4 regions of the Enterobacter sp. FW301-JW81 genome follow, and region 4 is predicted to be linked to each of the others. Evidence: predicted binding sites of a transcription regulator. Region 4 holds the regulator's gene; each other region holds the start of a gene.

Region 1 (7,907 bases), on a different contig from region 4:
TCAACCGCCATGTCATCTACGCGAGAGTCGTTGTTACCAAACTGCGGGTATTCACCTTCGATTTCGAAGTCTACAGCCAGGCCGTCTTCGTCACGAATTGGTTTAACTTTCGCATATTTGATTGCAGACAGGGAGTCAGCAGCAACGGACAGACCAGCGATACCACACGCCATGGTGCGGATAACGTCACGGTCGTGCAGTGCCATCAGAGAGGCTTCGTAGCTGTACTTGTCGTGCATGTAATGGATAACGTTCAGTGCAGTGACGTACTGTTTAGCCAGCCAGTCCATGAAGTGATCCATACGCTCCATCACTTCGTCGAAGTTCAGAACGTCGCCTTTGATTGGTTCAGACTTAGGACCAACCTGCATTTTCAGTTTTTCATCAACGCCGCCGTTGATTGCGTACAGCATGGTTTTCGCCAGGTTTGCACGCGCACCGAAGAACTGCATTTGTTTACCAACAACCATTGGGCTTACGCAGCAAGCGATAGCGTAATCGTCGTTGTTGAAGTCCGGACGCATCAGGTCATCGTTCTCGTACTGCAGAGAAGAGGTGTCGATAGACACTTTAGCGGCGAATTTCTTGAAGTTCAGAGGCAGTTTTTCAGACCACAGAACGGTGATGTTCGGCTCCGGAGAAGGACCCATGGTGTACAGGGTGTTCAGGAAGCGGAAGCTGTTTTTGGTCACCAGCGTACGGCCGTCAACGCCCATACCACCGATGGATTCAGTTGCCCAGATTGGGTCACCGGAGAACAGCTCATCGTATTCAGGGGTACGCAGGAAGCGAACCATACGCAGTTTCATGACCAGGTGGTCAATCATTTCCTGAGCGTCTTGCTCGGTGATTTTACCTGCTTTGATGTCACGTTCGATGTAAGCATCCAGGAAGGTGGATACACGACCGAAGGACATTGCTGCACCATTCTGAGACTTAACCGCGGCCAGGTAGCCGAAGTAGGTCCACTGGATAGCTTCCTGAGCGTTGGTTGCAGGACCAGAGATATCGCAGCCATATTTAGCCGCCATTTCTTTGATCTGACCCAGCGCGCGGTGCTGTTCAGCGATTTCTTCACGCAGACGGATAGTCGCTTCCAGGTTTACGCCGTTTTCCAGGTCAGACTGCAGGGAAACGAACTGCGCGTATTTGTCTTTCATCAGGAAGTCGATACCGTACAGCGCAACGCGACGGTAGTCACCGATGATACGGCCACGGCCATACGCATCTGGCAGACCAGTCAGAACGCCAGATTTACGGCAGTTCAGAATGTCTTTGGTGTAAACATCGAATACGCCCTGGTTGTGGGTTTTGCGATATTCGGTGAAGATTTTTTTCAGCATTGGGTCCAGCTCGCGGTTATACGCTTTGCAGGAACCTTCAACCATTTTGATACCACCGAACGGGATGATTGCGCGTTTCAGTGGTGCTTCAGTCTGCAGACCAACGATTTTCTCAAGGGCTTTGTTGATGTAGCCAGCATCGTGAGAAGTGATGGTGGAAGCAACGGAGGTGTCAAAATCAACTGGCGCGTGAGTGCGGTTTTCCAGTTTAACGCCTTCCATTACGCTGTCCCACAGCTTGGTGGTCGCTTCAGTTGCGCCAGCCAGGAAGGATTCGTCACCTTCATACGGGGTATAGTTTTTCTGAATGAAGTCACGTACGTTTACTTCATTCTGCCAGTCACCTTTCGCAAAACCTTCCCAGGCTGTGGCTAACTTTTCATTAAGCTCGGACATGTAACACCTACCTTCTTAAGTGGATTTTTTATTTACTGCCTGAGAAAACCATCAATGATGATCGTCGCCACGCAGGTAAATGACCCAGTATGTCAACCCAACTAACAGACCCCCACCGATAATGTTCCCGATAGTGACAGGGATCAGGTTATCAGTAATGAAATTCATAATAGTCAGGTGAGAGAAACTTTCCGGGGATGAACCAACTGCGGTCCAGAACTCCGGGCTCGCAAAGTCGCGGATGACAATGCCCATCGGAATCATGAACATATTCGCGATACTGTGCTCGAAGCCGCTGGCAACAAACATCGCAACCGGCAGAACCATAATTAAGGCTTTGTCCATCAGGCTACGACCAGAGTAGCTCATCCATACAGCCAGGCAGACCATGAGGTTAGCGAGGATGCCGAGAGCAACGGCTTCGATAAATGTGTGGTGCATTTTGTGGTCGGCGGTTTGCAGGACGTTGAGGCCCCAGCCACCGTTGGCGGTCATGTACTCGCCAGAAAGCCACATCAACAAAACAAAGAGCAGACAGCCAACCAGGTTACCCACGTAGACGTTAAGCCAGTTACGTGCCAGCTGACCCCAGGTAATTCTTCCGCTGGCCTTTGCCACGACAATCAGCACCGTTGAGGTGAAGAGGTCGGCACCGCAGATAACGCAAAGAATCAGACCCAGTGAGAAGCAAATGCCGCCAATCAGTTTGGCCATGCCGAAAGGCATTCCGGCAGTACCGGTGGTGGCGGTGATGTAGAAGACGAAAGCGATAGAGATGAACACACCAGCCGTAATCGCCAGATAGAACGTCTTCATCGGGTGTTTCGTTGCTTTATAGACACCCGCTTCTTCGGCAACTTTCGCCATCGCAGCAGGGAGTAAAAGATCAAAAGGGTTGTCAGCTTTCACACTAACTCTCTCTTTATTAAGTCGGCGACGAGATACTAACAAAGCATTATAGAAGAGAAATTGATATAGATCATATCTCGCCTGGCTTATAGGCCCGCACTGTGTATGGTTTTACAGCAAATGCGGAGTAAGTGTTTGATTATCCGTATAAAAATAAATTTTAAAAGTTATGAAAAGAGTTGAATTTTTTCGTCCGGCCACCTCTGAAACAGTTAATTAATATGGAGTATTTACCATAAAAAGTAACAGTAAAGCCCAGGTAAATATTATTATATTTACCCACGTTTAACTTTATTATTACATTCAACAATCATTGCCGAAGAAAATAAAAAAACGGGGCAATGAAATTGCCCCGTAATATAGCCCAGACGATTGAATACGCCTACTGCTGGTAATGTTATGTGCGCTTATTTTGACCAGTAAGCGGCTTTTGCTTTCTGCAGCTTTTCGTAGGCCTTCAGCAGCGACTGATGCGCAGGGAAGGCTTTCAAATCGCTATCCACAGCCTGCAGACCATAGAATGGCTCTTCGCCACTCAGGGCCGCGCTGGCTGCTTCTACGGCCTCAGCGCCGTACATACGCACGAAAGCATTCAGATATTGCAGCGGCTCGCGATCCTCTTCCTGTGCGAGCAGCAACAGCGTTTGCAGACAGCGATAATAATTGGTGCGCTCGGCAGAGAAGACCGACTGGTTGAACTCCATGGTCCACTCGGTCCAGGCCAGGGCCTGATCCAGGTCGCCACCCGCCAGGGCCAGCATCGCTTTCAGCTCACCGATACGCAGGGTGTACCAGCCGTTATCTTTACCGGTCGCCAGGCCCAGCAGTTCACGCACGCGCGTGAAGTCATCGTGGCCTTCCTCGTCCAACTGGGCGATCAGGTTCAGATAATCTTCTTTCGCCCATTCGCTGCCCGGCAGAGCCAGCAGCGTTTCGCGCAGATGCGCGCCCATGCTGTTATTCGCCAGCCACAGATCTTCGGCAGGGTAGATGTCGGACATGCCGGGAACAATAATGCGGCACGCGTAGACGCCGAGGTGCTCGTAGTCGGCGATATAGACGTCCTGATCTTCGGCTTTGAAGATAGCCATCAGCGTGGCGAACTCTTCTTCGGTTGTACCGGCAAAGCTCCAGTCCACGAACGGATAGTCTGCCTCCTGCTTGAACATATCCCAGGAGATCAAACCGCTGGAGTCGATGAAGTGGGTTTCGAGGTTGGTATGCTCGGCCACTTCTTCGTCGTCAAACGTTGGCGGGGTGAACACGTCGAGATCTTTCAGGCTACGGCCCTGCAGCAACTCGGTAACGGTACGTTCCAGCGCCACGCCGAAGTCAGGATGCGCGCCGAAGGAGGCGAAGCAGGTGCCGTTCGTGGGGTTAAACAGCACAACGCAGATAACCGGGTACTTACCGCCCAGCGAGCCGTCATACGCAAAAATAGGGAAACCTTCTGCTTCCAGTTTGGCGATGGATTCCACCACGCCCGGATAACGCGCCAGCACGTCGGCCGGAATTTCAGGCAGGCTGATAGATTCGGCAATGATGCGGTTTTTAATATGGCGTTCGAAGACTTCAGACAGACCCTGTACGCGTGCTTCATTGCGGGTGTTACCGGCGGACATACCGTTGGACACATACAGGTTGCCGACGATGTTCATCGGGATATAGACGGTCTGCTCATCAGACTGACGGGTAAACGGCAGGGCGCAAATACCGCGATCTTCGTTACCGGACTGCAGATCGATCAGCATGCTGGCCGTCAGTTCGCTGTCTGGATCGTAGAAGGCACGCAGGCGAGCGTCGAGAATACCTTCCGGCAGTTCGTCATCTTCGGTCAGCGGGAACCATTTTTCATTTGGATAGTGAACGAACGGGCCGTTAGCGATGGTTTCGCCCAGCCAGAAGTCAGCGAAGAAATAGTTGGTGGACAGACGCTCAAAATACTCACCCAGCGCAGAGGCCAGTGCCGCTTTTTTGGTCGCGCCTTTACCGTTGGTAAAGCACAGGGCACACTCTTTATCGCGAATATGCACGGACCAGACATGAGGCACCGGATTGAGCCAGGAGGCTTCTTCGATGTTAAAACCCAGGTCGGTCAGTTTTTGCTGGAAGCGAGCGATGGAATCTTCCAGAGCGGCGTCTTTGCCGGGGATAAACGTTTGAGTCATGGCGTTCACTTTTATCGTACGTAAAGCGCGCAATGATACGGGTTTTGCGTGACGGGTGCTATCTTCGGCGAAAATAAAAGCCTGAGCTATGCTTACATTCAGTAACCTACTGTTAAGGCATAGAAAAATGAAAGCGTTTGATCTCCAGCGGATGGCGTTTGATAAAGTCCCTCCTGAGTTTTTAGGCGAAGTCGCTCTGCGCAGTCTGTATACCTTCGTTCTGGTCTTTCTGTTTCTCAAGATTACGGGCCGTCGCGGCGTAAGGCAGATGTCGCTCTTTGAGGTGTTGATCATCCTGACGCTGGGTTCAGCAGCGGGGGACGTCGCCTTTTATGATGATGTACCGATGGTGCCGGTGTTTATCGTCTTTGTCTCACTGGCGCTGCTTTACCGCCTTGTCATGTGGCTGATGTCGAAAAGCGAAAAGCTGGAAGATCTGCTTGAAGGGAAGCCGGTCGTTATCGTCGAGAACGGACAGCTGGCCTGGGAAAATGTACAGAGCGCCAATATGACCGAGTTTGAGTTCTTTATGGAGCTTCGTCTGAATAGCGTTGAACAGCTCGGGCAGGTGCGTCTGGCAATAATGGAAACTAACGGTCAAATCAGCGTCTATTACTATTCTGACGACGAGGTGAAGCCGGGACTGTGTATCCTGCCGGATATGCTTATCGAGCGTTTCAGAACCGTACCCGAATCGGGCGAGTATGCCTGCGTGAGATGTAGCCACGTGATTGCAATGCAGCCGGGGGATCGTCAATTATGCCCTCGCTGTGCAAATCCGGAATGGACGAAGGTTAGCCGTGCTAAACGCATCACCTGACAGCCATTTTGTCGGTTTTGTCATAGCGAGGCGGCAGATTGTTTTGTGTGACGTAGGGCACATTTCACGGGTCATAAGTTTTAGACATTGCGGCGCGTGTCACTGAATGATAAAACCGATATCCACAGTTATAACTTATGGCTTTTAGCGTGGTGAGGGGAAATGGCTCAAGTCTTTAATTTCAGTTCAGGTCCGGCGATGTTACCGGCAGACGTACTTAAACAGGCTCAACAGGAACTTTGTGACTGGAATGGTCTGGGGACGTCGGTGATGGAGATCAGCCACCGGGGTAAAGAGTTTATTCAGGTGGCGGAAGAGGCAGAAAAGGATTTTCGCGATCTGCTGAATATCCCCTCGAACTACAAAGTATTGTTCTGTCACGGCGGTGGGCGCGGTCAGTTTGCTGGCGTACCGCTGAATATCCTTGGAGACAAAACGACGGCCGACTACGTTGATGCGGGTTACTGGGCGGCAAGCGCCGTTAAAGAAGCGCATAAATACTGCACGCCGAATGTTATTGACGCCAAAGTAACCGTTGACGGTCTGCGCGCCGTGAAGCCAATGAGCGAGTGGCAGCTTTCAGATAACGCAGCGTATCTGCACTACTGCCCGAACGAAACCATTGACGGGATTGCCATCGACGAGACGCCAAACTTCGGCAGCGATGTCGTGGTTGCCGCCGACTTTTCCTCCACCATTCTTTCTGCGCCAATTGATGTCAGCCGCTACGGTGTTATCTATGCGGGCGCACAGAAAAATATAGGCCCGGCCGGTTTGACTATCGTCGTCGTGCGTGACGACCTGCTGGGTAAAGCGCATAAATCCTGTCCGTCGATTCTCGATTACACCGTGCTGAACGATAACGACTCTATGTTCAACACCCCACCAACGTTCGCCTGGTACCTTTCCGGCCTGGTCTTTAAATGGCTGAAGCAAAACGGCGGCGTGGCGCAGATGGACAAAGTGAATCAGCAGAAAGCCGAACTGCTGTACGGCGTGATCGACAAGAGCGACTTCTACCGCAACGATGTGGCGAACGCTAACCGTTCCCGCATGAACGTGCCGTTCCAGCTGGCGGACAGCAACCTGGACAAAGTGTTCCTGGAAGAGTCCTTCGCGGCAGGCCTGCATGCGCTGAAAGGACACCGCGTTGTCGGCGGCATGCGTGCCTCTATCTATAACGCGATGCCGCTGGAAGGCGTTAAAGCCCTGACTGATTTCATGATCGATTTCGAACGTCGCCACGGTTAATTGCGCTGTTTTCACCCCCGCAGCGCTGCTGCGGGGTTTTTATTATGTTGAGTTGAGAGTTAAGTTTCATGGAATCCCTGACGTTACAACCTATCGCGCGGGTAGATGGCACCATTAATCTGCCTGGTTCAAAAAGTGTCTCGAACCGCGCTCTGCTGCTGGCAGCTCTGGCAAACGGCACCACCGTCCTTACAAACCTGCTGGACAGCGATGACGTGCGCCATATGCTCAATGCGCTGAAAGCGTTGGGAGTTCATTACACGTTGTCTGACGATCGCACTCGCTGCGAAGTGACCGGCAATGGCGGCGCGCTGCACGCGGGTGAAGAGCTTGAGCTGTTCCTGGGCAACGCCGGTACGGCGATGCGCCCGCTGGCGGCAGCCCTGTGTCTGGGGAGCAACAACATTGTGCTGACCGGCGAACCTCGCATGAAAGAGCGTCCGATTGGCCATCTGGTGGACGCCCTTCGCCAGGGTGGCGCACAGATTGAGTATCTGGAGCAGGAAAATTATCCGCCACTGCGTCTGCGCGGGGGCTTTACCGGCGGAAACGTTGAGGTGGATGGCAGTGTGTCCAGCCAGTTCCTGACGGCGCTGCTGATGACCGCACCGCTGGCACCGCAGGATACCCTTATCACCATTAAGGGCGATCTGGTTTCCAAACCGTACATTGATATCACACTGCACCTGATGAAGACCTTCGGCGTCGAGGTTGAAAACCAGGCCTATCAGCGCTTTGTGGTGCGCGGTGCCCAGCAGTACCAGTCTCCGGGCAACTATCTCGTTGAAGGGGATGCCTCATCCGCCTCCTATTTCCTGGCCGCAGGGGCCATTAAAGGCGGCACGGTAAAAGTGACCGGTATTGGCCGCAACAGCGTGCAGGGTGATATCCGCTTTGCCGATGTGCTCGAGAAAATGGGGGCCGTTGTGACCTGGGGTGATGACTTCATCTCCTGTACCCACGGCGAGCTGAACGCCATCGATATGGACATGAACCATATCCCGGATGCGGCGATGACCA
Region 2 (7,907 bases), on a different contig from region 4:
TGCGAGCGATTCACAGGGCGCCTACTATGACGTGATTGTCTCCATTGATTCCCCCGTGGCCGACCTTCAACCGGATATACGGTTGGGGATGAGCGCTCGCCTCGACGTGATTACCTATCGTAACGATCGCGCTACCACCGTCCCTGTTGCGTCTTTACAGACCGATGATAAAACTGGCGAGAGGTTTGTTGTTTACCGCCAGTCACCTGCCGCTCCGCATCAAAAAATCACGGTATCGATTGAGGAAACCGTTGTGCAAGGGGCTGTCGTGAAGGGCATTTCTGCAGGAGAAGTGCGCATTGCGCAGTAAGAAATACGGCACTGAAGGGGTATAATGGTGTCCCCTGCAGGAATCGAACCTGCAACTAGCCCTTAGGAGGGGCTCGTTATATCCATTTAACTAAGGGGACGAGGCGGCACGAGTATAGCCTTATTTACACTTTGCGTTAAGCGCATTGCCGCCTGACTGCTCAAAGAGTCACCATTCAGGTCGATTTTTTTGTCGATTTATCATCATTTTCCCGTGCCTTTTGTTCCGCTTTGCGTTTGTTAGACATGTCGTTACGGATTTGAGCATGGCTTAACAGCGCGAAGATAAACGTTCCGCCGCAGATGTTTCCTGCAAGCGTCGGCAGGGCAAAGGGCCAGAAAAAATCGCTCCAGTGAAGCGTACCGTTAAAGACCAGATAGAGGATCTCCACGGTTCCGACCACAATATGAGTGGTGTCGGCGAGCGCAATCAGCCAGGTCATTAATATGATCACCACTATTTTGGCGCTGCCGGCTGAAGGAAACATCCAGACCATGGTGGCGATAATCCAGCCGGAGATGATGGCATTTGAGAACATTTCTAGCGGCGTGTTTTTCATCACGTCCATGCCAATTTTCACAAACGCGTCCCGGGTGGGTTCATCAAAAATCGGCATGTATTCAAACGCCCAGGCCGCGATGCCCGTGCCGATGATATTACCCAGCAGGACCACGCTCCATAGACGCATCAGTAAACCGAAATTGCCGAGGGTAGGGTTTTGCATCACCGGCAAAACGGCCGTCACCGTGTTTTCGGTAAACAGCTGCTGGCGAGCCATGATGACAATCACAAAGCCGAAGGTGTAGCCGAGGTTCTCCAGTAAAAAACCACCGGGCACCCCTTCCAGCTGAACATGAAATATCCCTTTTGCGAGCAGAGATGCGCCCATTGACAGACCTGCCGCGATAGCCGACCAGAAGAGGGCCATGGCATCGCGCTCCATCTCTTTTTCGCCATCCTGGCGTATATGCTCGTGGATGGCCATCGCGCGGGAAGGGAGGCGGTCTTCATCAATTTCTATCTTCTCGCCGCGCGCTTTCTCCTCGCTTTCAATCTCAAGCTCCTCATTGCTCTCGCCAATTTTTTCTTCGCTCACTTCTTTCATATCTGCTCCCGGAGGTTGATCTTTCTGTTAAGCGTAGCGGCTTTTATCGGGATGCCTGTGGGGATGGTCTTAAATTGGCGGCAATGACAACAAAGGTGATACATCTCTTTCAAAGACATTATAAAATTGCGAGCGAAACGAATTCCAAAAGCCAGGCTATGCTGAGATCAGAGTCACGGTGGTTACTGCCCGTAATTGTGCTCATAGACATCGGTAAACGTGCTGTTACAATCACTTGCACGTTTACAGACGGAGCGTCACGGCTCCGTTACGGATGGCAATCAACGATAGCCATACTGAACAGGGAGATATTTATGAAACTTCGGCTGTCGGCGCTTGCGCTGGGCGCGACGATGCTTGTGGGCTGCGCCAGCTCCGGGGAGCAAACGGGACGCTCCGATCCTCTCGAAGGATTTAACCGCTCAATGTATAGCTTCAACTACAACGTGCTGGACCCGTATGTGGTTCGCCCGGTGGCTGTAGCATGGCGTGATTATGTTCCCCAACCTGCGCGTAACGGATTAAGTAACTTTACCAGCAACCTCGAAGAGCCTGCGGTCATGGTGAACTACTTCCTGCAGGGTGACCCGTATCAGGGGATGGTGCACTTTACCCGCTTCTTCCTGAACTCCATCTTGGGGATGGGTGGCTTTATCGATGTCGCCGGCATGGCTAACCCGAAACTGCAGCGTGAACAGCCGCACCGTTTCGGCAGCACGCTGGGCCATTATGGCGTCGGATATGGCCCTTACGTGCAGTTACCGTTCTACGGCAGCTTTACTATCCGTGATGATGGCGGCGATATGGTGGATACGCTGTATCCGGTCCTGTCGTGGCTGACCTGGCCGCTGTCGATTGGTAAATGGACGGTAGAAGGGATTGAAACCCGCGCGCAATTGCTCGACTCTGATGGCCTGCTGCGTCAGTCTTCAGATCCGTACATTATGGTGCGTGAAGCGTACTTCCAGAATCATGACTTTATCGCCAACGGCGGTAAGCTGAAGCCGGAAGACAACCCGAACGCGAAGGCTATCGAAAACGAACTAAAAGATATTGATTCGGAGTAAATAAAAAAGGTGAGCAATGCTCACCTTTTTTGATTTCAGCGCAATTAGAACGCGTAGTTGAAGTTCATACCATACAGCCAGGCTTTACCTTCGGAAGAGAACTCATACGGACCTTCCTTGAAGTTAACTTTTTGACCGTGCATGTAAGAGATACCGGCATCAACCGAGGCATCTTTGTTGAAGGCATAGGTCGCACCTGCGCTCAGCCAGAAGCGGTCCTGATCCGGAATAGAGATGGAACGCTTGTCGGCAGGTACCGGGCTGTCATCGAAGGCAATACCGGTACGGAACGTCCAGTTGTCATCCATGTAGTAGGTGGTCCCCAGCGCGATGCGGTAAGCGTCGCGGAAGCTTTCATCTTTATAGAAGAGCGTGTCGCCCTTGCTGTTGGTCGCTTTCAGCTCCTGGAACTGACTCCAGCTGGTGTAGGTCAGGCTATAGTGAATTGCCCACTGCGGTGCCACTTTGTTATAACCAGACAGTTCCCACATTTCCGGCAGGTGCAGGCTCAGAGAACCGCCGGTGGTACTGCCGTTGGTGCCCATCGGCAGGCCGAAGTTGCCGAGGATCTGGTTATAGGCAGAAGGCAGGCTGCTCTTATAGTCGCCATCAAAGTCGATTTTTACTTCGGAACGGTAGGTAAAGCCGTAACGGTTGTTCTTATCGAGTTCGTACAGGATACCGGCGTTCCAGCCAAAGCCCCACTCGTCACCCTTCAGATAGGCAATCTGGGTGTCTGCCGGAATGCCCGCCACTTGCTGCGCCAGTGGTGGTGGCAGCGCGCCCGATCCCGCCACGATTTTGCCCAGGTCGCCCGCGTAGCGTTCGATTTTCGCTTTGGCATACACGGCGTCAAAGCCAACGCCAAAGCTCCAGTGATTGTCCAGACGGTAAGCACCGCTCAGGTTCAGGTTTAGGGTTTCCAGGTCGGTTTTACCGCCAAACGCCCCAGCGGCATAGTTATCACCAAACTCGGTCGCTAAACCGTAGTTAGAGGTGACGGAGGCACCCCAGCCAAACTGGTCGTTGATAGGTGCGACGAAGTGCAGGTTTGGCACCCATGCCGTTGGCGCGATGTTATCTGCATTCAGGCTGGCGCCCGTCGGAGAACGACCTGAAATATCAACGCCTGGATCGACAAAAATAGCACCAGCAGAGAAGGTCGGACGATCGAACATCATGATCAGCGCAGGGTTACGACTCGCGTTACCCGCGTCATCCGCGATCGCACCTTCCCCGGAATACGCACGGCCAAGGCCAGAGGAAGAAAATTCGTTTAACTGAAAGCCCGCTGACCAGGCGGAAGTAGAGACGATTGCCACTGCGACTGCCAGCGCAGTTTTGTTGAACAGGGTTTTCTGGCTCATGACCATAACCTCATTGAGTTATTTTTATTCAATAATTGTTACATACCGTAACAGGAGCGCGAAGTGTAGGGTCTGAGGTATGACATACAAATCAGACCAGTGGCGTGAGTATAGGTCTGACCAGCTAGAATGTTGCAAGTTTGTTTATTAATATTTTCAAACATGTTTCTTGAAACGAGATCTGGTTGGCAAAATTGTGACCATCGCGACTCACCCAAAAGGGTGGTTTTTGTTTTAGATCATTTTTTAGTGTGATATTGGTCACTTATCCGCTTTTACGCCATTAACGGCTGGAGAGAGCCAGCGCCGGGGCGTAAAATATCAGCATCGTGTTTATCTCGCGCGCTGCGCGAATACAGAGGAAATTGAGCTATGAGTAAATGCAGTGCTGATGAAACCCCGGTTTGCTGCTGTATGGATGTTGGGACCATCATGGACAACACCGATTGCACCGCCTCTTACAGCCGCGTATTCACCAACCGTGCCGAAGCGGAAGAGACCCTGGCTGCGCTGAGCAAGCGCGCGCGCGATGTTGAATCCGATCCGTGCGAAATCAAGTCTACCTTCACCGAAGTGGACGGTGGCGTGAAGCTGGACATCGATTTTGTCTTTGCCTGCGAAGCCGAAACGCTGATTTTCCAGTTAGGCCTGCGTTAATCCTTTTTGCCCGGCGGCGCTTCGCTTGCACGGGCCTACGATTTTGTAGGCCGGGTAAGGCAACGCCGCCACCCGGCAACATACCGCACAAATGCCTCTGCCATGCACGGGCATTTTTCTTTTTCTTCTCTGTGTTTTAGCTCGCACTTTTTCGTTTCCCCGATTGGCTGAATGTAAAAAAATGGTTAAGACTATTATCAGGTCAGACCACTTTATGTTTGAGTTAATTTTTACAGGGGAGTGTTATGAGTCAGGCATTACCGCTTATTACCCGTCAGGGCGATCGCATTGCCATCGTCAGCGGATTGCGCACGCCATTTGCGCGTCAGGCAACGGCGTTTCACGGCATACCGGCTGTCGACCTGGGGAAAATGATAGTGGGAGAGATGCTGGCTCGCAGCGAAATTCCGCCTGAAGTCATCGAACAGCTGGTTTTCGGCCAGGTTGTGCAGATGCCGGAAGCGCCTAATATTGCGCGGGAAATTGTTCTCGGTACCGGGATGAACGTTCATACCGATGCCTACAGCGTCAGCCGCGCCTGTGCGACCAGTTTCCAGGCCGTTGCTAACGTTGCTGAAAGCCTGATGGCGGGCACTATTCGTGCCGGGATTGCAGGTGGGGCGGATTCCTCTTCGGTGCTGCCGATTGGCGTCAGTAAAAAGCTGGCGCGCATCCTGGTGGATGCCAACAAAGCCCGCACGACGGGGCAGAAACTCAAACTCTTATCGCGTTTACGCCTGCGCGACCTGATGCCTGTGCCACCTGCCGTCGCGGAATACTCTACCGGCCTGCGCATGGGAGATACCGCTGAGCAGATGGCAAAAACGTACGGCATCACCCGCGAACAGCAGGATGCCCTGGCGCATCGTTCACATCAGCTTGCGGCAAAAGCCTGGTCGGAAGGCAAGCTGACCGACGAGGTCATGACCGCCTATATTCCCCCTTACCGCGAACCGCTCTCGGAAGATAACAACATTCGCGGCAACTCGACGCTGGCGGATTACGCAAAACTGCGCCCAGCGTTTGACCGCAAGCACGGTACGGTAACGGCGGCTAACAGTACGCCACTGACGGATGGGGCCGCCGCCGTGATCCTGATGACCGAATCCCGCGCGAAAGAGCTGGGCATCACCCCTCTGGGCTATTTACGCAGCTATGCCTTCACCGCCATTGATGTCTGGCAGGACATGCTGTTAGGGCCTGCCTGGTCCACGCCGCTGGCGCTGGATCGCGCGGGGCTGACGCTGGCTGATTTAACCCTGATTGATATGCATGAAGCGTTCGCCGCGCAAACCCTGGCCAACGTACAGCTGCTGGCAAGTGAGCGTTTTGCACGCGACGTGCTTGGCCGCGCGCATGCCACGGGCGAAGTGGATCAGAGTAAATTCAACGTGCTGGGGGGCTCCATCGCCTACGGTCATCCGTTTGCGGCGACGGGGGCGAGAATGATCACGCAAACATTACACGAGCTACGCCGTCGTGGCGGCGGTTTTGGTCTCGTCACCGCCTGCGCGGCGGGTGGGCTGGGTGCAGCAATGGTTCTGGAGGCTGAATAATGGACATGACATCTGCATTTAACCTAACGGTTCGCCTCGATAACGTCGCCGTGATAACCATTGATGTCCCTGATGAAAAGATGAATACCCTGAAGGCCGAGTTTGGTGTTCAGGTGCGCGCGATGCTAAAGCAGATCCGCGAAAACAAGGCTATTCGCGGCCTGGTGTTTATCTCTGCCAAGCCGGACAACTTTATTGCCGGGGCCGATATCAACATGATCGCCCGGGCGCAAAGCGCGCTGGAGGCGGAAGAGCTGGCGCGTCAGGGCCAGCAGGTGATGGCGGAGATTAATGGTCTGCCGATCCCGGTCATCGCAGCCATCCACGGTGCCTGTCTGGGCGGTGGGCTGGAGCTGGCGCTGGCCTGTCATAGCCGCATCTGTACTGACGATGCGAAAACCGTTTTAGGCCTGCCTGAAGTGCAGCTCGGCCTGCTGCCTGGCTCCGGCGGAACGCAACGTCTGCCGCGCCTGGTGGGCGTCAGCACGGCGCTGGAGATGATCTTAACCGGTAAACAGCTGCGTGCCCGCCAGGCGCTAAAGGCCGGTCTGGTCGATGACGTCGTACCGCATTCCATTTTGCTGGAGGCTGCCGTTGAGCTTGCGCTGAAGGGACGTCAGGCAAAACGTCCTTTGCCGGTCCGCGAGCGCATGCTGGCCGGGCCACTGGGGCGAACGCTGCTGTTCAACATGGTGGGCAAAAAGACCGAACAAAAAACCAAAGGCAACTACCCGGCGGCAAAGCGGATCCTGGAGGTTATTGAAACCGGGCTGTCTCAGGGAAGCAGCAGCGGCTATGCCGCTGAGGCCAAAGCCTTTGGCGAACTGGCGATGACGCCGCAGTCACAGGCGCTGCGCAGCATCTTCTTCGCCAGTACAGACGTGAAAAAAGATCCCGGTAGCGAGGCGCAGCCTGCTCCGCTGCGTGCCATTGGCGTGCTGGGTGGTGGGCTTATGGGCGGGGGCATCTCATTTGTTACCGCCAGCAAAGGTAAATTGCCTGTACGTATCAAAGACATTAATCCTAAGGGGATCAACCACGCGCTGCAGTACAGCTGGCAGAACCTTGATCAAAAGGTAAAACGCCGCCATATCAGAGCTAGCGAGCGGGATAAGACCCTGGCGCTAATCTCCGGCACGACGGACTACAGCGGCTTTGCCCACCGCGATCTGGTGATTGAGGCCGTGTTTGAAGACCTGGCGCTTAAGCAGCAGATGGTCGCTGACGTTGAGCAACATTGCGCCCCGCATACCATTTTTGCCTCAAACACGTCGTCATTACCGATTGGCGATATCGCGGCGAAAGCCGCGCGTCCGGAGCAGGTGATAGGCCTGCACTTCTTTAGCCCGGTCGAAAAAATGCCGCTGGTGGAGGTGATCCCACATGCCACGACCAGCCCGCAAACCATCGCCACCGTAGTGAAGCTGGCTAAAATGCAGGGCAAGACGCCGATCGTGGTGGCGGACAAAGCTGGCTTTTACGTCAACCGCATTCTGGCCCCCTACATAAATGAAGCCATGCGGCTGCTGACGGAAGGCGAGAAAATTGAGCACGTCGACGAGGCGCTGGTAAAGTTTGGTTTCCCCGTTGGCCCAATCCAACTTTTGGATGAGGTGGGAATAGACACCGGCACTAAAATTATACCAGTGCTGGAAGCTGCCTATGGCGATCGTTTTAGCCCACCTGCAAACATTGTTTCTGCAATTTTGAAGGACGATCGCAAAGGGAGAAAAAATGAACGTGGTTTCTATCTTTACGGCGCGAAAGGGCGTAAAAGCAGAAAACAGGTCGACCCTTCGGTTTATGGGCTTATTTCGACCACCGGTCAGGGAAAACTGTCCGCCG
Region 3 (7,907 bases), on a different contig from region 4:
ATGACATTGCTCGCACATGGCCGCGCCATCGCTGGTCAGCTTCACCAGTACGCCGCGTTTGTCATTGGGGTTAGGGCTTCGTTCTACCCATCCTTTGCAGACGAGACGATCGAGCATGCGGGTCAACGCACCCAGATCGACAGAGAGCACCTTTTTCAGCTCAACCGGTGTGATACACACTTCGCAGCGAATGGAACACAGCACTTTGAACTGTGTTGCGGTGATATCCAGCGGTGACAGATAGTCGTTGAGCAGGCGATCTTTTTTCTGATTTACCATATGAATAAGACGACCCAGCGGAACAACGTCGTTAAAGATATCACTGGTGCTTTTCACAATGGTTGCCCTGGCAAGTAGTTAGTCACGGCAGATATTATTGCTCAGGCAAGTATAAGTCAACTGAATGAGTCGGCCGATGCCACGAATTGCTAAAACGTTTCATGAACTTTTTTTGAGGTCTTTCAAATCATATAGATAACTGTCAGTTATCTTTTCCCAAGGAAAATAATCCTTACGTTGCGCCCGTGGCTGAATGACAAACTTTCCCCCTATAATTGCTGAGTTAACTATGGATAAGGACAACAACGCACTATGTTGGATTTAATTAAAGCAATCAGCCTTGGGCTGGTGGTCTTGCTGCCGTTGGCTAACCCGTTAACGACGGTGGCGCTTTTCCTCGGGCTGGCAGGGAATATGAACAGCGCCGAGCGCAACCATCAGTCGCTGATGGCCTCGGTGTACGTGTTTGCCATCATGATGGTGGCCTACTACGCCGGGCAGGTGGTGATGAACACCTTCGGGATCTCCATCCCTGGCCTGCGCATCGCCGGGGGGCTGATCGTGGCCTTTATCGGTTTCCGCATGCTGTTCCCGGCGCAAAAGGCCCATGAGTCGCCCGAAGCGGCCAGCAAATCCGAAGAGCTGGAAACCGAACCGAGTGCGAATATCGCCTTTGTGCCGATCGCTATGCCGAGCACGGCGGGGCCGGGTACCATCGCGATGATCATCAGCTCCGCGTCGACGGTGCGCGACAGCGCAACCTTCCCGGACTGGGTGCTGACGGTTGCGCCGCCGCTGATTTTTGCGATTATCGGGATTATCGTGTGGGCGTCGCTGCGCAGCTCCGGCGCCATTATGCGCTGGGTAGGCAAGGGCGGCATTGAGGCGATTTCCCGTCTGATGGGCTTCTTGCTGGTCTGTATGGGCGTGCAGTTTATTATTAACGGCGTGCTGGAAATTATTAAGACTTATCATTGATGTGATTGCCGAGTGGCGCTGCGCTTACCCGGCCTACAAAAAGACGGATTTCGTAGGCCGGGTAAGGCGAAGCCGCCACCCGGCACCAACAACCCTCACCCGTGCTGCCCCTGTTCCTCCAGCGCCACCGGCCATTTACGGAAGATGAGCACTGACCAGACAAGCGCCACCAGTGCCGGAATGGCGCCCAGATAGCCAATCGCCGACATCGACAGGTGCAGGCTGACCTGGTTTCCCACCAGCGCCCCCGCGCCAATGCCCAGATTGAAAATGCCGGAAAAGAGCGACATCGCCACGTCCGTTGCATCCGGCGCCAGAGCCAGCACTTTCACCTGCATGCCCAGGCCAATCACCATGATTGCCACGCCCCAGAACAGGCAGAGGATCGCCAGATGGCTCTCGCTGCCCGCGGCGGGCATCAGCAGCAGCAGGCAGGCCAGCAGCAGGCCGATGGCGCTGCTCACAAGGGTGGAGGCATGGCGGTTGCCGAGCTTACCGAACAGCACGCTGCCAATAATGCCCGCACCGCCGAGGATCAACAGTAAGACGGTGGCAAAGCTGGCGCTAAAGCCCGCCACAACCTGCACAAACGGTTCAATGTAGCTGTACGCCGTGTAATGGGCCGTCACCACGATGGCGGTCAGCAGGTAGATGCTCAGCAGCGCGGGGCGGCGCATCAGCAGCGGCAGGCTTTTCAGCGAGCCAGAATGCTCGCTGGGCAGCGCGGGCAGCAGTTTTATCAGGCAGACCAGCGTAATCAGCGCGCCCATGCCGATGGCGAAGAAGGTGGTACGCCAGCCGAAGTATTGCCCCACGATGCGGCCAATCGGCAGACCCAGCACCATCGCCAGCGCGGTACCTGTCGCCAGCAGGCTCAGCGCCTGAGCGCGCTTACCCGCCGGCGCCAGGCGAATAGCCAGCGACGCGGTGATCGACCAGAACACCGCATGGGCAAAGGCAATGCCGATTCGGCTAATGACCAGCACCGTAAAATTCCACGCCATAAACGACAAAACATGGCTGGCGATGAACAGCACGAACAGCCCGATCAGCAGCCTGCGCCGCTCTATCTGGCTGGTCAGCAGCATAAACGGCAAGGACATCAGCGCCACCACCCAGGCGTAGATGGTCAACATAATGCCCACCTGAGCCGTTTCCATCTGGAAACTTTCAGCGATGTCAGACAACAGCCCAACCGGAACAAATTCTGTGGTGTTAAAAATAAACGCGGCAATGGCCAGCGTGACCACGCGTAGCCACGCAACCCTGCGGGAAACTGTGTTCGTTGTCATAGGGATGTCGGAGATTCGTTGCTGAAAAGAAGAGGAGACGATCTTAAAACGTTGAACGGCGAAAACTCAACCATTATGTGATGCAGATCTCAATATTTACCTTATGAAAGCGGTAGCCGGGGACGCTGTTTTCATTGAATATAAAAGAACAACACAATAAAAACAGGCGGTAAGACAATGCAGGAGATTGATTTTTATCTGGTCGATGCGTTCAGCGAGACCTCGTTTGGCGGCAATCCGGCCGCCGTTTGCCCGCTCAAGGAATGGTTACCCGACGAGACCTTGCTGAAACTGGCGCAGCAGCATAATCAGTCAGAGACGGCCTTTTTCGTCTGCAGCAAAGGCGGCATTGAGCTACGCTGGTTTACCACGCTTACCGAAGTCAACCTCTGCGGCCACGCTACGCTCGCGGCGGCGCATGTCCTGTTTAGCGAGCTGGACTACCCCGATTCGCGGATCCACTTCGATACCGCGTCTGGTCGCCTGACGGTCAGCCGGGAGGGGGAGTGGATGACGCTGGACTTCCCGGCATGCCCAACCCATGAAGAGACGCCCCCGCCGGAGATGCTCTCGGCGCTGGGCATCAGCCGCTACGTAGAAGCCCGTAAAGGGCGCGCCTGGCTGATTGTTCTGGACAATCGCCAGCAGGTTGAAGCCCTCGCGCCGCGCTTTTCGGCAATGACGCCTGGCGAGCATAAGGTGAGCGTTACGGCGCGCGGTGAGGGGGAATACGATTTTGTCAGCCGCTTTTTCTCCCCGGGCGTGTCCGTACCGGAAGACCCGGTTACCGGCTCCGCGCACACGATGCTGATCCCCTACTGGAGCGAGAAGCTGGGTAAAACGACGCTGTTTGCCCGCCAGGTTTCAGCACGAGGCGGCGATATACGCTGTGAGCTGAAAGGCTCGCGCGTGCTGATGGGCGGACAGGCCACGCTTTATCTGAAAGGCACAGTTTTTCTGCGCTAAATAGCCATAACAAGAGAGGAAGAGACAATGCAGGAAATTGATTTTTATCTGGTGGATGCCTTCAGCGACAAAACCTTCGGCGGCAACGCCGCAGCGGTATGTCCTCTCGAAGAGTGGCTGCCGGACGAGACGCTGCTCAAAATGGCGCAGCAGCATAACCAGTCTGAAACTGCCTTTTTCGTGCGCACCGACGGCGGGTTTGAGCTGCGCTGGTTCACCACGCTGGATGAAATTAACCTCTGCGGCCATGCCACGCTTGCCGCATCACACGTCATTTTCGAATACCTTGATTATCCGCATACCGAAATCACCTTCACCACGCGCTTTGTCGGCGAACTGACCGTAAAACGCAGCGGCGACTGGCTGACGCTGAACTTCCCCGCGTGGACGACGGAGCCTGTCGAAAACCCACCCGTGGTGCTGCTTAGCGCGCTGGGCATCACAGAGGCGAAAGAGGTGCGCGTCGGACGCGATTACATGGTGGTGCTGGAGAGCCAGCAACAGGTGGAAGCGTTAACGCCGGATATTGGGGCGATGCTTCCGCTGGATAAAATGGTCTGCGTGACGGCGCCGGGAGAGCAGTATGACTTCGTCAGCCGCTTCTTCTGCCCGGGGGAAGGGGTACCGGAAGATCCGGTCACCGGGTCTGCCCACAGCATGCTGATCCCGTACTGGAGCGAAAAGCTGGGTAAAACGTCACTGAACGCCCGCCAGGTATCGTACCGTGGCGGGGACCTGCGCTGCGAGCTGAAGGGCGACCGCGTGCTGATTGGCGGCCAAGCGACCCTGTATCTGAAAGGGCGCATCTTCCTGCGCTAGCCGAGTGAGGCGCCGCCGCATATCACCATCTCCTGGCCGGTGATGGCGGCGGCGTCGTCGCTAAGCAAGAAACTCACCAGTCCCGCCACCTCCTCAGGCGCGATGAGACGCCCGATTGGCGGACATTTGGGGGGCGAAGTTTCTCTCCCCGGCGCGCTGAGCATCGGCGTTTGGGTGGCGCCCGGCGCGACCACGTTAGCGGTTATCCCGCGCGGGGCCAGCTCCACCGCCCAGCTTCTGACCATCCCCACCATCGCCGCCTTGGTGGCAACATACTGCGATCGTCCCGCTGCCCCGCGGGAGGTTCTGCTGCCTATCGCCACCAGCCGTCCACCCGGGGCCATTGCGGGGGCAAAATGGTTAAACAACGCCTCACAGGCCATGACGTGAAGCTGCCACAGTGACGCGCTAACGCGGCTTTCCAGCTGGCCCAGCGGCGCGGCGGCCATCATCCCGGCGGCATGGATCACCGCCCCGGGCGTGGCGATGGTGTGCAGGGCGCTGCTCAGCGCGTCTGGGTCGGTGATATCAACGCGAAGGCAGGTGAATTCAGGGGTATCCGGCATCACGGCCCGTCGGCTGAGCCCGGTGACCTGCCAGCCCTCCGCCAGCAAACGCTTAACGATGGCCTCCCCAATTCCGGAGCTGGCTCCGGTAACGACGGCGTGGCGCATATCAGACCTCCAGCATCGCGCGCGGAATTTTAAACACCGCTTTGCGCACGGTCATCGGTGCCTCTGCGGCGCACAGCGCCTGGTGAGGTTCACCGGGACAAAACACCGCAAAGTCGCCCGCGGCCAGGCGGATCCTCACGCTGTGTTCGGCGGATGAAGCAATAAAAAGATCCGGCTTGCGCTCCTCGTCCCCCGGCCGGCCTGCGGGAAGCGCGCCAGCGTATATGTGCTCTTCACCGGCTAACACGATTTGGATATCCGCCCACTGATGATGATACTCCGTATGCCGCTCGGCACGCGGCTGGGTTTGCGCCGGGCCGACGTGGCAAAACCATGGCGCATCGTCTGGTTGCCAGCGCCCGTCATCGCGTTCGCTAAGCGCCTTAAGCGTGCAGTCCGGGCGCGAAAGCAGGGCGTACAGCGCCGGCGGGAGCCCTGCCAGCGGCAGGGCGTTGAGATGTCCGATAATCATACTGACTCCTTGACCCATTCTGGTGTCACCCGCACGTATTTGATGGCCTGGCGGAAGTACGTGTACGCGATATGCAGATCCCCTTCAGGACCCTGCTTGATGCTGGGATAGGAGAATTCGCGGTTGAGCTTTTCCAGCGAGTTGTTGGTCATGCAGTAGCCATCCCCCTCGTCCAGATGACGTTGCCATGGCCAGCTTTTCCCGCCGTCCGGCGAAATGGCGACGGTCATCGGCGCGCGCGGTGCGCCCCAGAAGGCAGCCCGACCGTGGGTGACAACTGGCTCCTTGCGCCCGTCTCCATCGTCTATTTCATCGTATAGCGAGGTGCGACGTTCCCGCGCGCCAGCGGCGCTCATGGCGTTAAAGACCAGCGCCAGCTCACCGCTCGCAAGCGTGGTCACCTGGATAGACGAGTTGTTATTGGGTAGCTCCGTGGGCTCCGGTACGGACCAGCTTTCACCGTTATCCGTTGACTGGCTGTAATAAATATTGTCCGCCCAGCGGCTGCGGAACAGCGCCACCAGGGTGCCGTTGCGAAGCGGGGTGATGTTCATATGCACGCAGCCCAGGCTCTCCGGCACCTCGACGTCGCGCCACGTTTTGCCACCGTCTTCCGTGATTTTTACCGCGCTAATATCGTCATTGCCGACCCATTTCTCACCCGGCCGGGTGCGGCAGTAAAACACCGGCAGCAGCCAGCTGCCGTTGTCCAGCACGACAATCGGCTGGCGGATAAACGTGCCCGGTTTATCGAGCAGGGTCGCGATATCTCCCCAGGTTTTACCCAAATCCCGGGACTGGCGATAGCGCACGATGGCCGTATCCTGATTCCCGGAAACCTGCGCGGTCCACAGCAGCCACAGCACGTTGTCCGGGGCCAGGAACAGAACCGGGTTTTGTTCGGAACGCGTGGCATCGTCCGACAGTTTTACCGCATCGCTCCACTGCTGGCTGCCCGGCGCCAGGCGTGAACCCCATACGGAGATATCCGCAATGCCTTCCTGGGTACCGCCAAACCAGACGCACATCAGCGAGCCGTCCGGCAGCGGCAGCAGGTTCGCCGCGTGGTTTTGTGGGCAAGAGGAAGGCAGCATGGCGGCTTTCACGTGAGCATCCTGTTGCGGGCGTAGAATCCCGTCGCGGGTTACGGTTACAGACATATCAGACTCCATTATTTTCAGCGGGGGTTGGCGCTTTACCCTGCGCTTTTCCCGGAATGAGGCGGTCGATGGCCATGATGACGGCTGGGGTTATCAGGGCGATATACATATTGTTAATACCGAAAGGATCGCCCAGCAGATACCAGACCGAGGTCACGACGCAGGCGCCAATCAGGCCCGCATTGGCACCGCGGGTGCTGCGGAAGAACGGGGCGTAAAAGGCGATGACGGCCACCACGGAAATCGACAGGCGAATGGCGCGGGTAAAGAACGAGAGCTTCAGCACTTCAGGCACCAGCAGCACAAAAATCAGCGGCAGGAAGCCAATCAGCAGGGAAATCCAGCGGGTGGCCTTAAACTCCTGCTCGGGCGTTGGGTTGCGCATCGGCACGTAAAAGTCTTTGACCACCAGGGAGGCGATGGCCAGCGCAACGGTACTCACGCTGACGAAGATGGACGCCACCAGCGAGGTGGTCACCAGGCCGGCCAGCCACGGGTTCATATCCTGCAGGAAAATCGGCATCGCATAGAGGCTGTCGATCTCCGGGTGCAGGTATTTTGCCGCCACGCCAATCACCGCGATGGCCAGCGCGATCGGCAGGCAGAAGAAGAAGGCGACCCAAGTTGAGCGTTTGGCGGATTTCACGTCTTTGGTGGAGGAAATCGCCTGAATGACAAACTGGGTACAGAAGATGGAGCCGATGGTGCCAATCAGCCACGCGAAAATAGTCGACGCGCCGATGTTGCCATCCCAGGTCCAGTAAAAGTCCGGCATGTTTTCAATCATCGGCGTAAAACCGCCGGTTTTTGACAGCGCAAAGCCCATGATGGCGAGGATGCCGAAGTATTTCAGCGCGCTGTGCAGTACCGTAACCCAGGCCACGCCCTTCATGCCGCCAAAGGCGAAATAGAAGGTACTGACAATAGCCGTAATAAAGGCGGCCACGGGAAGATTCACTTTAAGTACCGTGGAAATGGCCGCCGCGCCGCTGACGTAGTTCCCCACGTTAACCAGCAGCAGGGCATAGATCATGATGATGGAGATAATGTTTTTGGTGCTGTTACCGTATTTTTCAGCAATCGCACCCGAGATGGTGATTTTCCCGGTGTTGTAGATGCGCTTTACCAGCAACAGGCCAAAGAGCGGGAAGCCAATCGCGGCCCCGATTACGGACCACGACGCGGCAAACCCGTCTTCAAACGCCGCCTGTGCGGTACCGATGGTGGATTTAGCGCCGATATACTCGGACATAAGCAGGATCCCGAC
Region 4 (7,907 bases):
CTCCGGCGCTTCCAGAATGTTCGAATCTCCCGACTCGCCCGGCGAGTCATATTCCAGGCGCTGCTGACATCGCTGCAGCGCAATTTCACACGACTGCAGGTAACGTTGGGCCAGGTCTGGCGTCAGCATCGTGTGCTCGCGCGCCAGCGTTGTCATGGCGTTTATATGCTCGACGATAAACTGGCTGTGCGTCACCCAGAGCTTCATGTCCGCCAGATAGTGCGAGTTAAAGCCCGGCTCCTGCATCGCCTGGTTGAGCGAGTTAAACAGGGCGTTATGCGCCTGGTTGACCTTCATGCGCTGATAGGCCAGCGGGGAGGGCTGCGGGTCGTCGCTCAGGATCAATCGAATGGCCTGCTGGTCGGCCTCCAGCGCGTCGTGGGCGTTCTGCCTGAGCAGCCCGCTTTGCCACTGCGGCCACAGCCAGACCATGCCGCCAAAGGCAATCAGGCAGCCAATGAGGGTATCAATCAGCCTGGCGACAATAAACTGTTCACCATTGAGCGTGAGCAGCTGCAGGGTATACACCGCCGTCACCGTAAAGCCCACCATCGCCCAGCCGTAGTTTTTGCGGATAATCAGGTAGCTCACCAGCGTAATCGCCAGCATGCCAGCCAGGGTATAGCCTTCCGGCACGTGGAAGTGTAGCGTCACGCCCGCAATAATCAGCCCGGCCATCGTTCCGCCGGCCCGGTGCAGAATACGCACCCGCGTGGCGCCGTAGCCGTTCTGGGTGACAAACAGCACGGTCATTAAGATCCAGTAGGGTTTCGGCAGATGCAGCGCCATGCCCATCAGGCTGGCGGTACTGAGCATAACGCTGATCCTGGCGGCGTTGCGCAGGGCGGATGATTTAAGAGAAAGATAGCTTCTGAGCGCGGGCAGTAGCGGCAACCGTTTCTGCTTATCCGCCATCAGATCGCGGGGATAAAGCGGGCGCTGCGTGCGCAGCACGCGGGCGATGCGGCTGAAGTGCCAGGCGGCAAACTGGCCAACCGGGTTATCCGGATGCTGGCGTGCGATTTTCTCCAGCGCGCCGAGCTGTTTTTCCATGTTAAAGCGCGTGGGGTAGCGGTGGTAGAGAATATCGTCAGCCAGGACCCGCAGACGTGCCGATACTGTCTGCGCGTTCCAGCGGATCACCGCTTCGGCGTGGCTGCGCTCGACCAGCTTTTGTACCTCCTGCGGATGGTGAAGGCTAACGGAGATATGTTCCTGCAGATCGAGACCGACCTGGAAGGTGCGCAGCAGCCGTTTGTATTCGTGGTTTTTGTTGGCGGCGAGCATGTGCAGCTGCTGATAGCACTGGCTTATCAGATCTACCACCTTTTGCTGGCGCGTCAGCAGCGGCGGCAAGGATTTTTCCGGATCGGTATGCTGGGTGAGCAGGGTATATTTGGCTTCGCAGTAATCCGCCAGCTGCACATAGAGCAGGCTCAGAGATTCACGCAGCGGCTGTTCGCGCCACAGCCAGAACCAGAACCAGTTGAACAGCCCGTACCACAGCGTCCCCAGAGCGTAGATCAGCAGCGGCTCCCACACCGGCATATTCCCGGCGAGGCTCAGCGTGAAAATGGCCGCAATCAGCGAGGCGGGAAGCAGGCGGGCGTGCAGCGAGCTGATTTCGGCGGTGACGCCGAGGGTCATGGCCAGCACGGTCAGGATCAGCGGCAGCGGGATGTCCCGGGCAAGCAGAAGCTGTACGGCGAGGCTGCAGCCCGCAAACAGGCAGCCGCCAATAGTCAGACGTTTGAAAAAGCGCTTATGCGGCGTGTCCAGACCGGCGATGTTGCAGCAGGCGGGCACGAGAGAAAACAGCAGACCTTGCTGAAGATGTCCGAGGATCAAGCCCACGGCCACAGGAAGACACAACACCAGCGTTTGTCGCAGTGCGTAGTTAACTTCGGGGTGATAGATCAGCCTGCGCCACATGGGGAGTAGAGACAAAAACGGCGTGACACCCTGCGGTGACACGCCGTTTAAGCGGAATTAACGCGTTCCGTAGACCACGATGGTTTTACCGTGGGCGGAGATCAGGTTTTGATCTTCCAGCATTTTCAGGATACGGCCCACTGTCTCACGGGAACAACCGACGATCTGACCAATTTCCTGACGGGTAATTTTAATTTGCATGCCGTCCGGGTGGGTCATTGCGTCTGGCTGTTTCGCCAGGTTCAGCAGCGTTTGTGCAATACGGCCAGTTACGTCCAGGAAGGCGAGGTTACCCACTTTCTCAGAGGTGACCTGCAGACGGCGCGCCATCTGGGAAGAAAGACGCATCAGGATGTCAGGGTTAACCTGAATCAGCTGACGGAACTTCTTGTAAGAAATTTCAGCCACTTCACATGCTGTCTTTGCACGAACCCAGGCGCTACGTTCCTGGCCCTCTTCAAACAGGCCCAGTTCACCGATGAAATCGCCCTGGTTCAGATAAGAAAGGATCATCTCTTTCCCTTCTTCATCTTTGATCAGCACTGCCACCGAGCCTTTAACGATGTAATACAACGTTTCCGCTTTTTCACCCTGGTGAATCAGCGTGCTCTTCGATGGGTACTTATGAATGTGGCAATGAGACAAGAACCATTCGAGAGTCGGGTCTGTTTGCGGTTTGCCAAGCACCATGCGCTGTTATCCTCTGTTATAAGCTGTCACCAGAGTCATCAGATGCATCCGGACTCTGGGGTTGCAATCGAATTCTTACCCATACCCTGGGAAGTCGGCTACCGTAACGTTTCGCAGCCAGTAAAGTTTGATGTCCTCTGCATACACGTGTAACGTCAATGTATTACTGTAGCATCCTGAGTGTTTTAGCATAGCTTTCGCCGCGTGTCTCCTGGTGTCTCGCTTCAGCATGATGCAGGTCGCCTTCCATTGCGAGAAATGTAACGCACGCGTAATCTGTCACCAAAAATGCAACGTTGGAGTTCAAAAATATGCAAGCGCGCGTGAAGTGGGTTGAAGGTTTAACGTTCCTGGGCGAGTCCGCGTCAGGACACCAGATTTTGATGGATGGTAACTCCGGTGATAAAGCGCCAAGCCCAATGGAAATGGTGCTGATGGCGGCAGGCGGATGCAGCGCGATTGACGTGGTGTCGATTCTGCAAAAAGGCCGTCATGACGTGACGGATTGCGAGGTCAAACTCACCTCAGAGCGCCGGGAAGAGGCGCCACGCCTGTTCACCCACATTAATCTTCACTTTGTTGTCACCGGTAAAGCGCTGAAAGACGCGGCGGTCTCACGCGCGGTGGACCTGTCTGCGGAGAAGTACTGCTCTGTGGCGTTAATGCTGGAGAAAGCGGTAAAAATTACCCATTCGTATGAAGTGATCGAGGCTTAATCTTTTGGCGGGTGGCGCTGCGCTTACCCGCCCTACGGATTGTAGGCCCGGTAAGCGCAGCGCCACCGGGCAAAAATGATTATGCGATCTGCTTCCCTTCCATCAGCCGCTCCACCAGCGGCGTCATGATAAGCTCCATTGCCAGTCCCATTTTTCCGCCCGGCACCACCAATGTATTCATGTGCGAAATAAACGAGCCCTGCAGCATCGCCAGCAGCCAGGGGTAATCGATGCCTTCAAGATTGCGGAAATGGATCACCACAAAGCTCTCATCCAGAGAAGGGATCGTTTTGGCGGCAAACGGGTTGGAGGTGTCCACCGTCGGCACGCGCTGGAAGTTAATGTGCGTGCGGGAGAATTGCGGCGTTAAGTAATTGATGTAGTCTTCCATTGAGCGAACGACGGAATCCATCACCGCCTCGCGCGAGTGGCCGCGCTCGCTCATGTCACGCGTCAGCTTCTGGATCCACTCCAGGTTAACGATAGGAACCACCCCGACCAGCAGATCCACGTGGCGCGCCACGTCGTGCTGGGGCGTGACCACGCCGCCGTGTAATCCTTCGTAGAACAGCACGTCGGTGGGTTCCGGCAGCGGCTGCCAGGGGGTAAAGGTGCCCGGTACCTGGTTCCAGGGCACGGCTTCGTCGTAAGTGTGCAGATACTTACGGGACTGCCCTGTGCCGCTCAGGCCATATTCGTGGAAGGTTTGCTCCAGCAGGCCGAAGTCATTGGCTTCCGGGCCGAAGTAGCTGATGTGTTTACCCAGATCGCGCGCCTTACGGATGGCCATGTCCATCTCAGGGCGCGTGTAGCGGTGAAAGCTGTCGCCTTCGACCTCCGCCGCACGGAGATTCAGCTGGGCGAAAATCTTGCGAAAGGCGAGGCTGGTGGTGGTGGTTCCCGCACCACTCGACCCCGTAACGGCAATAACCGGATGTCTGGCAGACATAGCAACTCCCTGACTGAAATGGGTGGAAGATCAGCCGTGAAACGCGTTGCGGGGCATGATATTGACCGTCTCATGCAGCTCTGACCACACCAGCACCACGTCGCCGCTTTTCAGCTGGCGCTTTACATCGTTGACCTTTTGCTCAAGCGAGCGTTCTTGTTCACCATAATCGGTGCCTTCGCGTAATACAAAGCTTTCAATCAGATTATCGAGCGTTTCGGGAGCCAGATCCTGCCAGGGAATAATCATTTTGCACCGTCCAGATAAGGGGTTAGCCAGTCAGGAATACGCGTCTCAAGCCACATTTTCGGGCGGCGCAGCGTGCCGCCGATAAACCCAACGTGGCCACCGTGCTCCGTCAGCTGATAGTGAACGTTGTCGGGCAGGAATTCCTGAGCGGGGATCGAGTGATGATCCATAAAAGGGTCATCTTTGGCATGAATGATAAGCGTCGGCTGCGTGATCTTGCTGAGCAGCGGCATGGCGCTGCACTGACGATAGTAGTCAATCGCATCGGCGAAGCCGTGGATTTTCGCGGTGATCAGATCGTCGAACTCGCGAATACGGCGCACCTTTTTCAGCTGGCGCAGGCTCACCGGAAGGGTATCAGGATAGGCCTTCAGCTTACGCGCCGCGTTGGCTTTCAGCAGGTTGAGCAGGTAGCGCTGATAGACGCGAGAAAAGCCTTTCTCCATGTGGTAGCTGCACTGCTCCAGCATAAACGGCGCGGAGACAATCACTGCGGCATCCAGCGGTACGCTTTCGCCCTCTTTCGCCAGCAGGCAGGCCAGCATATTTCCGCCCAGCGAGTAGCCCACGGCAGCGGTGGGCACGGTGCCAAAGTTTTCCCGCAGCCAGTGTAAAAACCACGTTCCATCTTCGGTTTCACCCGAGTGATAGATGCGTTTCTGACGATTGGGTTCGCCGCTGCAGCCGCGGAAATGCATCACCACGCCGAGCCAGCCGCGCGCTTTTGCCGCCTCAATTAACCCATGCGCATAGGGGCTGTGCAGGCTGCCTTCCAGGCCGTGAAAGACCACCAGGCGCGGCTTATGGCGGGCCTGCTCCGGCGCTTCGCTCCAGGCGAGATCCAGAAAGTCACCGTCTGGCAGGTCAAGGCGCTGCCAGTGCGGGGTGAACTGAACCTTGCGGCGGATCAGTCGCGGCAGCATGGTCTGCAAATGGCGATTGGCGACGCCGCGCATAGGCACGAACTCAGTGCTGTCTTCGGCTGCAATGTCGAAGTCTGATGGAATGATTTGGGTCATAAGCGCGATGCTGATTCTTGTCGGAAATTAACGATACTTTCCGAATTGTACCCCGTTTAGCCTGGTTTTCCGAAACATGAACTGATCCCGATCACAAATATTTACCTTGATTATTACTCTCAGGCTAATGATTTGGCTCTACGCTTAATTGATGCCTTTCTCACCAGAGCGCACACTTTACTCAACGTTAAGCAAATCAAAATGATTAGCTGAATCAGGAGGTTAATAATGTTATCTGGGCAAACACCCACCCGGCAATGGAACACCCGACGCAGCGAAAAAGCGCGTCGTCTGGCGTCCGTACCGGTGCAGGGCAAGGTACTGCCAACCGGCGATCTTGTCGCCATGCTGGAAAAACTGATCGCGCCTGGCGACAAGGTCGTTCTGGAAGGTAACAACCAGAAGCAGGCGGATTTCCTTTCCCGCTCGCTTGCCGAAGTGAACCCGCAAATTGTCCACGACCTGCATATGATCATGCCGAGCGTCGGCCGCAGCGAGCATCTGGATATCTTTGAGAAAGGCATCGCCCGCAAGCTGGATTTCTCCTTCTCCGGGACGCAGAGCCTGCGAATCTCCCAGCTGCTGGAGGATGGTCAGCTCGAAATCGGCGCGATTCACACCTATATCGAACTCTATTCACGCCTCTACGTCGACCTCTCGCCAAACGTGGCGCTGATCGCCGGCTTTAAAGCCGACCGCAAAGGCAACCTCTACACCGGGGCGAGCACCGAAGACACCCCGGCGCTGGTGGAAGCCGCAGCGTTCCACGACGGGATTGTCATTGCCCAGGTGAACGAGCTGGTGGATGACGAGTGTGACCTGCCGCGCGTCGATATTCCGGGCTCCTGGATCGACTTCGTTGTGGTTGCCGATAAGCCGTTCTTTATCGAACCGCTGTTTACCCGCGACCCGCGTCTGATTAAACAGGAACACATCCTGATGGCGATGATGGCCATCAAAGGCATCTACGCGGAACATCAGGTGCAGTCCCTGAACCACGGGATCGGCTTTAACACTGCGGCAATTGAGCTGCTGCTGCCCACCTACGGCGAACAGCTCGGCCTGAAGGGCAAAATCTGTAAGCACTGGACGCTGAACCCGCATCCGACGCTGATCCCGGCCATTGAAAGCGGCTGGGTCGAAAGCGTGCACTGCTTCGGCGGCGAGCTGGGGATGGAAGAGTACATCCGCGCCCGTCCTGACGTGTTCTTTACCGGTGCCGACGGCTCCATGCGCTCTAACCGCGCGTTCTGCCAGCTGGCAGGCCAGTACGCGGTCGATATGTTTATCGGCTCTACGCTGCAGGTTGATGGTTACGCCAACTCCTCAACGGTGACCCGCGGTCGTCTTTCCGGCTTCGGCGGTGCGCCAAACATGGGCCACGACCCGCACGGTCGTCGTCACGCCACGCCGGCCTGGCTGAACATGATCACCGAACCTGACCCGATGCAGCGCGGTAAAAAACTGGTCGTCCAGATGGTGGAAACCTTCCAGGCGGGCGTGAAGCCAACCTTCGTGGAAAAACTCGATGCCGTTGACGTGGCGAAAGCCTCCGGCATGCCGCTGGCGCCGGTGATGATCTACGGCGACGACGTGACCCACGTGCTGACGGAAGAGGGGATCGCTTACCTCTACCGGGCGAAAGATCTGGAAGAGCGTCGTGCCATGGTCGCGGCCGTCGCCGGTATCACCGATATCGGTCTGGGCGTGGATGCCAAACGCGTGGCGGAACTGCGTCAGAGCGGCAAAGTGGTCTACCCGGAAGATATGGGGATTCGCCGAACCGACGCCACCCGCTCTCTGCTGGCGGCAGGCAGCGTGTCAGACCTCGTGGAATGGTCCGGCGGTCTCTACAACCCACCTGCGAAATTCCGGAGCTGGTAATGAAACTTCTGCCCCAGATTCAGGTTGAAGGCGGTGCCGAATGGCTGGCGCGAACCGCCACGCAGTGTCTGATTGACGAAGCACGTTTAAGCCCGAAACCCGGTCTGGTGGACAGTCGGGGGAACGGCGCGCACCACGATTTATCCCTTGCGCTGATGGAGCGCTCCGCGCACAGCCTGACCCCCACGTTTCAGGCGCTGGCGCAGCAAAGCTGGCAGCGTCCGGCAGATATTGCGCTCAGGCAAACCGTCGGGCGGCTCGGCCGCGAGGGCGAGCAGCAGATGATGGCCGCAACCGGGGGCGTAAACACCCATCGCGGCGCGATTTGGGCGCTGGGATTGCTGGTCAGCGCGGTGGCGATGCTGGGCGGTGATGCCCGTGCGCAAAACGTCGCCCGCACCGCCGCGCAGCTGGCAAAACTGCCGGACGATGCGGCGCCGAAGGCCTTCAGTAAAGGCCTGCGCGCCA

Evidence for each region. Region 4 encodes CRP, which controls carbon source genes, mostly activating them, when cyclic AMP is high. Its sites were predicted from a motif close to ATGTGANNNNNNTCACAT; they were not measured.
Region 1: serC (3-phosphoserine/phosphohydroxythreonine transaminase) is a predicted target of CRP. The motif match lies at 5,682-5,699, and genes of this name have one in related genera.
Region 2: AC3WOK_RS08065 (YfcZ/YiiS family protein) is a predicted target of CRP. The motif match lies at 4,099-4,116, and genes of this name have one in related genera.
Region 3: AC3WOK_RS04970 (sugar transporter) is a predicted target of CRP. The motif match lies at 2,625-2,642, and genes of this name have one in related genera.

What each region holds. Positions count from the first base shown of each region.
Region 1 is NZ_JBYTBA010000001.1:211,483-219,389, forward strand. Features, by position in the region: gene pflB (formate C-acetyltransferase) at 1-1,739, opposite strand, end outside; gene focA (formate transporter FocA) at 1,791-2,648, opposite strand; gene ycaO (30S ribosomal protein S12 methylthiotransferase accessory factor YcaO) at 3,056-4,816, opposite strand; gene AC3WOK_RS00965 (DUF421 domain-containing protein) at 4,944-5,636, shown strand; gene serC (3-phosphoserine/phosphohydroxythreonine transaminase) at 5,799-6,887, shown strand; gene aroA (3-phosphoshikimate 1-carboxyvinyltransferase) at 6,956-7,907, shown strand, end outside.
Region 2 is NZ_JBYTBA010000002.1:227,565-235,471, forward strand. Features, by position in the region: gene AC3WOK_RS08040 (HlyD family secretion protein) at 1-310, shown strand, start outside; tRNA gene AC3WOK_RS08045 (tRNA-Arg) at 336-410, opposite strand; gene AC3WOK_RS08050 (formate/nitrite transporter family protein) at 486-1,415, opposite strand; gene mlaA (phospholipid-binding lipoprotein MlaA) at 1,730-2,482, shown strand; gene fadL (long-chain fatty acid transporter FadL) at 2,527-3,855, opposite strand; gene AC3WOK_RS08065 (YfcZ/YiiS family protein) at 4,222-4,506, shown strand; gene fadI (acetyl-CoA C-acyltransferase FadI) at 4,752-6,062, shown strand; gene fadJ (fatty acid oxidation complex subunit alpha FadJ) at 6,062-7,907, shown strand, end outside.
Region 3 is NZ_JBYTBA010000001.1:1,030,966-1,038,872, forward strand. Features, by position in the region: gene marR (multiple antibiotic resistance transcriptional regulator MarR) at 1-336, opposite strand, end outside; gene AC3WOK_RS04965 (MarC family NAAT transporter) at 592-1,257, shown strand; gene AC3WOK_RS04970 (sugar transporter) at 1,353-2,549, opposite strand; gene AC3WOK_RS04975 (PhzF family phenazine biosynthesis protein) at 2,727-3,515, shown strand; gene AC3WOK_RS04980 (PhzF family phenazine biosynthesis protein) at 3,543-4,334, shown strand; gene AC3WOK_RS04985 (SDR family NAD(P)-dependent oxidoreductase) at 4,331-5,008, opposite strand; gene AC3WOK_RS04990 (NanQ anomerase/TabA/YiaL family protein) at 5,010-5,480, opposite strand; gene AC3WOK_RS04995 (sialidase family protein) at 5,477-6,640, opposite strand; gene AC3WOK_RS05000 (sodium:solute symporter family protein) at 6,642-7,907, opposite strand, start outside.
Region 4 is NZ_JBYTBA010000008.1:144,578-152,484, forward strand. Features, by position in the region: gene AC3WOK_RS21290 (YccS/YhfK family putative transporter) at 1-1,932, opposite strand, end outside; gene crp (cAMP-activated global transcriptional regulator CRP) at 1,990-2,622, opposite strand; gene AC3WOK_RS21300 (OsmC family protein) at 2,934-3,338, shown strand; gene AC3WOK_RS21305 (phosphoribulokinase) at 3,418-4,287, opposite strand; gene AC3WOK_RS21310 (YheU family protein) at 4,318-4,536, opposite strand; gene AC3WOK_RS21315 (hydrolase) at 4,533-5,555, opposite strand; gene mdcA (malonate decarboxylase subunit alpha) at 5,784-7,439, shown strand; gene AC3WOK_RS21325 (triphosphoribosyl-dephospho-CoA synthase) at 7,439-7,907, shown strand, end outside.